Linked DNA regions of Methyloterricola oryzae. The protein of the gene in region 2 binds, or shares a complex with, the protein of the main gene of each other region. Links are inferred from orthologs where the notes say so. Each region holds a gene or a part of one and is shown on either strand. Other genes may lie near its edges.

Region 1 (2,940 bases), on a different replicon or contig from region 2:
CAGAACTTGCGCAAGGGCCGTCCTACGCCCTGATTCCCCTGCGTCGAGCGGATGTGAGTCATGAGTGACATGTCGCTTAAACAACGCATACAGGACGATATGAAGTCCGCCATGAAGGCCGGAGAGAAGGACCGGTTGGGCGTGATCCGCCTGATCATGGCCGCCATCAAGCAACGCGAGGTGGATGAGCGCATCCAACTGGACGACGCTCAGGTGCTGGCGGTGCTGGACAAGATGGTGAAGCAGCGCCGCGAGTCCATCGCGCAGTACACCAAGGCAGGCCGAAACGACCTGGCCGATGTGGAAGCCGCCGAAGTGGCCGTGATCCAGGATTATCTGCCTCAAGCACTCAGCGACGCGGAAATCGATGCCCTGATCCGATCCGCCGTGGCGGAGACGTGCGCGTCCGCCATCGGCGATATGGGCAAGGTCATGGCGCTGTTGAAACCGCAGATGCAAGGGCGCGCAGATATGGCAGCGGTCAGTGCGCGTATCAAAGCCATGCTGGGGTGATTCTGTCCTTTTCGGTGACGGCAACGTGCCGTTCTTCTGAGTGCTGCCTGCCTAGGCGCGATGGCCGGTAAGATCCCGCGCGCCTTTATCGAAGATCTCGTTGCGCGTATCGACTTGGTCGACCTCATCGATGCGCGCATCCCCCTAAAAAGATCTGGCGCCAATTACAGCGCCCGTTGCCCATTCCATTCGGAAAAGACACCAAGCTTCAGTGTCAGCCGCGAAAAGCAGTTCTACCACTGCTTTGGTTGCGGCGCCCATGGCAACGCAATCAATTTCCTGATGGAGTACGACCGGCTTTCCTTCGTCGAGGCGGTGGAGTGGCTGGCGGATTCCGCAGGCCTGTCGGTTCCGGTAGAGAGCGAGGGGAGGGGAGTCAGGCAAGAAGAGCAAGGGCCGGCGCTGCAGGGGCTTTATGAGGTTCAGGAAAAGGCCGCCCGGTTTTACGCCGCGCAGTTGCGCGCTCACCCCGGAGGTGAGCGGGCCGTGGCCTATCTGAAAGAGCGTGGACTCGAAGGTGAAACTGCCCGCCGATTTCTGGTTGGTTACGCGCCACCTGGCTGGCGTAGCCTGCCTGAAAACCTGGGCTCCCCGGAGCAGCTTCTCGCGGCGGGGCTTGCGATACGTAATGAGCAGGGCGGCATCTATGACCGCTTCCGCGATCGCATCATGTTTCCCATCCGTGACCGGCGCGGCCGCGTCATTGCCTTCGGCGGGCGCGTTCTGGGCGAGGGTACGCCGAAATATCTCAACTCGCCGGAGACCGCTGTGTTCGTCAAGCACCGTGAGCTCTACGGTCTGCACGAGCTGCTGGCCGCGCTGCGCAAGCCCGAACGCATCCTCGTGGCGGAGGGTTACATGGACGTGATTTCCCTGGCCCAGGCCGGCGTCATCAACGCGGTCGCGACATTGGGCACCGCCACCTCGGCAGAGCACGTCAAGACTCTGTTTCGTTTCTGCCGTGAGGTCATCTTTTGCTTTGATGGCGACCGGGCCGGCCACAGCGCCGCCTGGAAGGCGCTGGATGCATCGCTGCCGGCCATGCGTGAGGGCCGCTCGGTACGTTTTCTGATGCTGCCGGATGGTCAGGATCCCGATAGTCTGGTTCAGGCGGAGGGCAAGGCGGAGTTTGAGAGACGCATGGATGCCGCGGCACCGCTCTCGGACTATTTTTTTGCGCAACTGGCGGAGCGCCATGAGCTGGGTGCCATGGAAGGGCGGGCCGCCCTGATCGGGGAGGCCAAGCCCCTGTTGGAGAAGCTGCCGGAGAGTGTTTATCGCGACATGATGTACGAGCGCCTGGGTGACCTCGCTGGCCGCAGTCAAGTCCCGATCGGTTCAAAATCGACTAAGCTTGAGCGGAAGCCCGGACTGGGTCGGACTGAGCGGACCCGGCCCTCCGCCCTCCGCGTCTTGGTGGCTCTGCTGTTGCAGCGCCCATCCCTAGTCAGCCAAATCGATGACCCTGCCCGAACCAGTTTGGTGCGGCTTGAGAAAGGCGGCACCTTGATTTCCAAATTGCTCGCCCTCATAAATGAAAAGCCGGATATCACCGCCGGCGGCATAGTCGAGCGGTTCCGTGGCGACGCGGAGGAAAATCAGGTCAAGGCGCTGCTGGTCTGGGACGCCATGATCCCGCCGGAAGGTGTCGAAGCAGAGTTCGGTGACGCGCTTCGGAAAGTCTTGAAGCAGGAGCAAAAAGACAGGCTGGATGCGCTATTGAGCAAGGTCGAGCAAACAAAATTGAGCGCCGAGGAACTTGAGGAAATGAAAGCGCTCCTAGCCGACCGATGATATCAGGGATTGCTGATCGGGATTTATAAGGTATCATATAAGGTTCCGTTTTACGGTAAATCAGTACAGGCGCGAGTCAGTTGATGAATCAAGAACAGCAGCAGTCCCAGCTCAAAGAACTCATTGCCAAAGGCAAGATGCAAGGTTTTCTCACTTATTCGGAAGTGAACGACCATTTGCCCAGCGACATTGTGGACCCCGAGCAGATGGAAGATATCATCGGGATGATCAACGACATGGGCATCGAAGTGCATGAGGACGCGCCCGATACCGACCTGATTCAAGACGCCGCCGTCGTGACCGACGATGACGAGGACGAAGCCGCCGAGGTGGCGGCCGCCCTGGCATCCGTCGACGCCGAATTGGGGCGCACCACCGACCCCGTGCGCATGTACATGCGCGAAATGGGCACCGTGGAACTGCTGACGCGCGAAGGCGAGCTGAGCATCGCCAAACGCATCGAGGAGGGTTTGAACCAGGCTGCGCGGGAGTTGGTGCGCTTTTCCGCCTCCATGGAGCATTTCATCAAGGCCTTCGACCGCATCGAGACGGGCGAAATCCGCTTGTCCGACCTGATCTCCGATTTCTTCGATCCCAATGCCTCTGACGGCGTGGTGCTGGATGAAGAATCCG
Region 2 (3,331 bases):
GCGCTTGCCGGCCCCCACCTCCAACAGCACGCCAACGATGTTGCGCACCATATGGTGCAGAAAGGCATTGGCGGAAAGCTCGACAAACACCCGCTCGGCTTCACGGTGGACACGGATGAAATGCATGATGCGGCGCGGACTGTTGGACTGGCAGCCCTGGGCGCGAAAGGAGGAGAAATCGTGCTCGCCAACCAGATACTGCGCCGCGGCATGCATGGCTTCCGCGTCCAACGCCTGGTACACCCAGGTGACCTGCCGCCGCCGCAGGGCCGAGCGCATGGGCCGGTTGAGGATGACATAGCGGTAGTAGCGGGCGATGGCGCTGGTGCGGGCATGGAAGCCTGGCTCCACCTCGCGCACCCAGGTGACGCGGACATCGTCGGGAAGCTGGGTGTTGACCCCCAACAGCCAGGAACGCGTCGCGCGAATCGCCGAGGTGTCGAAATGCACGACCTGCTCCAGGGCATGCACCCCCGCGTCGGTGCGCCCGGCGCAAACCACGTCCACATTTTCGTCGGCCACGCGCGCCACCGCCGCTTCCACGCAAGCCTGCACCGTGCGCCGGTCGCGCTGCCACTGCCAGCCGGCAAACTCGGCGCCGTCGTACTCTAGGCCCAGGGCTATACGTGGCATCAGAGAGCACTCCGATAACGCGCGGCCCTTCCCGATCCGATAAACCATGTAGTGGTTCGGCAAAGCTCCAAGCGCGCTGCGGGACCCGTTTGCCGCGCCGAGCCTCGCAGCGTGCCCAAGGAAAAGCCCGAAGGGGCACCGCACGGACGCGGTGCGGCGGCGAAGGGCGATGGATCGCCCTTTCGCCGACCCCGCCGGGCAAGCGAGAAGCGAGGAAAAAAGCGGCAACCGGGCAGCCTTTTCTTTCGTCCCTTTCTTTTGGCTGAACAAAAGAAAGGGACCCGCCCTCGGGTGCGGGAACCCGATTCAAAATAATCGTCGCGCAGCGACACGAACCACTGGTAAACGAAGTTCAGGCCACAACTCCCGATGATCGCGGACTGGAGGCCGCTCCCACCAGGGTGGGTGTCAGTCGGGTACGCGCAGTGCGCCTGACAAGCCGGCCAATACCGATCAATACCCATCATCCCCATAAGGGTCGGAAATGAAGTTCTCGAAGCGGGTGTACTGGCCCAGGAAGGTCAAACGGCAGGTACCGATGGGACCGTTACGTTGCTTGGCGATGATGATCTCCGCCGTGCCTTTGTCGGCGCTGTCGGGGTTATAGACCTCGTCGCGGTAGATGAAGATGATCAGATCGGCGTCCTGCTCGATGGCGCCGGACTCGCGCAGGTCCGAGGGCACCGGCCGCTTGTTGGGCCGCTGCTCCAAATTGCGGTTGAGCTGGGACAGAGCGATCACCGGCACGTTCAGTTCCTTGGCCAAGGCCTTCAAGGACCTTGAAATTTCGGACACCTCGTTGACGCGATTCTCGGCACTGCTGCCGGATTGCATGAGCTGGAGATAATCCAGCACCACCAGGCCCAACTGGCCGTGCTCGCGCGCCAGGCGTCGGCAGCGGGCGCGCACTTCCGTGGGCGAGAGCGCCGGCGTATCGTCGATGAACATCTGGGTTTCCGCCAGGATATTGATGGCCGAGGTCATGCGCGGCCATTCATCGTCCTCCAGCTTGCCGGTGCGCACTCGGTGCTGGTCGATGCGCCCCAGGGACGACATCATGCGCATGGCCAGCTGCTCGCCAGGCATTTCCATGCTGAACACCGCCACCGGCAACTTTTCCTTGATGGCCACGTTCTCCGCCAGGTTCATGGCGAAGGTGGTCTTGCCCATGGATGGACGCCCGGCCACGATGATCAGGTCGGAGGCTTGCAGCCCCGAGGTCATCTCGTCGAAATCGGCAAAACCGGTGCTCATGCCGGTGATGTGGCCTTCCTTGTGGAACAACTCCTCGATACGGTCCACGGCCGTGGCCAGCAGGGCGCGTATGGGCTTGAAGCCGCTGCCGCCCTTGCGCCGCTGATCGGCGATGCGGAAGACCCGCTGCTCGGCGGCCTCCAGCAAATGGGCCAGCTCGCTGCCATCGGGGTGATAGGCGGAATCGGCGATCTCCACGCCCACATGGATGAGCTGCCGCAGCACCGAGCGCTCGCGCACGATATCGGCATAGGCGGCGATATTGGCCGCGCTGGGCGTGTCGCGGGCGATGCTGCCCAGATAGGCCATTCCGCCGGCCTCCTCCAGTTGCCCTGCCTGCTCCAGCGTCTCGGACAAGGTCACGACGTCGAAAGGCGACTGCTTGTCCGCCAATTGCTTAATGGCGCGAAAGATCAACTGATGATCCCGCCGGTAGAAATCCTCCTCGCCGACCCGGTCCGCCACCGTGTCCCAGGTGGCGTTGTCCAGCATCAGGCCGCCCAGCACCGATTGCTCGGCCTGTACCGAATAGGGAGGAAGCTTCACCGCGTCCACGCTGCGGTCGCTGAATCGGGCCAGTTCGCTCATATATCGCTCAGGTGTTCCGAATGCTTTCGATCAATTGCGTGGTGGAATGGCCCTCGACGAAATCCAGCAGCCGGACTTCGCCGCCATGAGCCTGCACGCAGTCATGACCGGCGATAGCCTCAATGCTGCGGTAGTCGCCGCCTTTTACCAGGATGTCGGGCAAAATGCGGCAAATGGCTTCGCGCGGGGTATCCTCGGCAAACGGCACCACCCAGTCCACGCATTCCAGCGCCGCCAGCATGGCCATGCGGTGCGACAATGGATTGATGGGCCTGCCCTGCCCTTTCAACCGCCTGACCGAGGCATCGTCGTTGACCAGGACCACCAGTCGATCGCCGAGCGCCCTGGCCTGCTGCAGATAATGGATGTGGCCTGGATGCAGGATGTCGAAACAGCCGTTGGTCAGCACGATTCTCTCGCCCTCACGGCGAGCCAGGTCGCGTAGCCGGAGCAGGGACTCCATATCCACGGCACCGCGTCGGTGGGCCTTGGTCCCGCTCACCGCGTATTCCAGTTCTTCCACGCTCACCGCCGCGGTGCCAAGCTTGCCCACTACCACCCCGGCCGCCAGGTTGGCCAGCGCCACGGCATCCGGCAGGGCGGCGCCCGCCGCCAGGCCGGCGGCCAGCACGGAGATCACCGTATCGCCCGCGCCGGTAACATCGAACACCTCGCGGGCATGGGCCGGCAGGTGCAGGGCGGGCGCCTCCGAGCGCAGCAGGCTCATCCCGTGCTCCCCGCGGGTAATCAGGAGCGCCTCCAGGCACAGGTCCTCCATCAATCGGCGTCCCTTTTCCTCAATCTGCCCCTGATCGGCGCAGGCCCCGACTATAGCCTCGAACTCGGATAAATTGGG

What was found. The genes of interacting proteins can lie anywhere in the genome.
Region 1: the proteins of dnaB (region 2) and dnaG are in contact, whole or in part, in a crystal structure (PDB 2R6A), measured with the Geobacillus stearothermophilus proteins. The link is inferred for Methyloterricola oryzae from one-to-one orthologs. Residues at the interface, in WP_033016901.1 of Geobacillus stearothermophilus: Ser13, Glu15, Ala16, Gln18, Glu91, Leu92, Asp94, Ala95, Val96, Pro97, Thr98, Ala99, Ala100, Asn101, Tyr104, Tyr105, Ile108; in WP_049624496.1 of Geobacillus stearothermophilus: Lys456, Leu457, Leu458, Pro459, Ala460, Asn463, Ala464, Leu467, Leu535, Leu536, Ile537, Ala538, Gln544, Glu545, Asp548, Tyr549, His552.

The regions. Positions count from the first base shown.
Region 1 is NZ_JYNS01000005.1:209,225-212,164, forward strand. It holds dnaG (DNA primase), read left to right. Parts: upstream 1-573; coding sequence 574-2,307; downstream 2,308-2,940. Other genes in the region: rpsU (30S ribosomal protein S21), read left to right, coding at 1-33; EK23_RS09440 (GatB/YqeY domain-containing protein), read left to right, coding at 61-513; rpoD (RNA polymerase sigma factor RpoD), read left to right, coding at 2,391-2,940. UniProt on the Escherichia coli protein: RNA polymerase that catalyzes the synthesis of short RNA molecules used as primers for DNA polymerase during DNA replication.
Region 2 is NZ_JYNS01000004.1:170,775-174,105, forward strand. What follows is about bases 282-3,131. They hold dnaB (replicative DNA helicase), read right to left. Parts: upstream 2,476-3,131; coding sequence 1,087-2,475; downstream 282-1,086. Other genes in these bases: truA (tRNA pseudouridine(38-40) synthase TruA), read right to left, coding at 282-633; hldE (bifunctional D-glycero-beta-D-manno-heptose-7-phosphate kinase/D-glycero-beta-D-manno-heptose 1-phosphate adenylyltransferase HldE), read right to left, coding at 2,483-3,131. Also shown: more of truA, read right to left, coding at 1-281; more of hldE, read right to left, coding at 3,132-3,331. UniProt on the Escherichia coli protein: The main replicative DNA helicase, it participates in initiation and elongation during chromosome replication. Travels ahead of the DNA replisome, separating dsDNA into templates for DNA synthesis.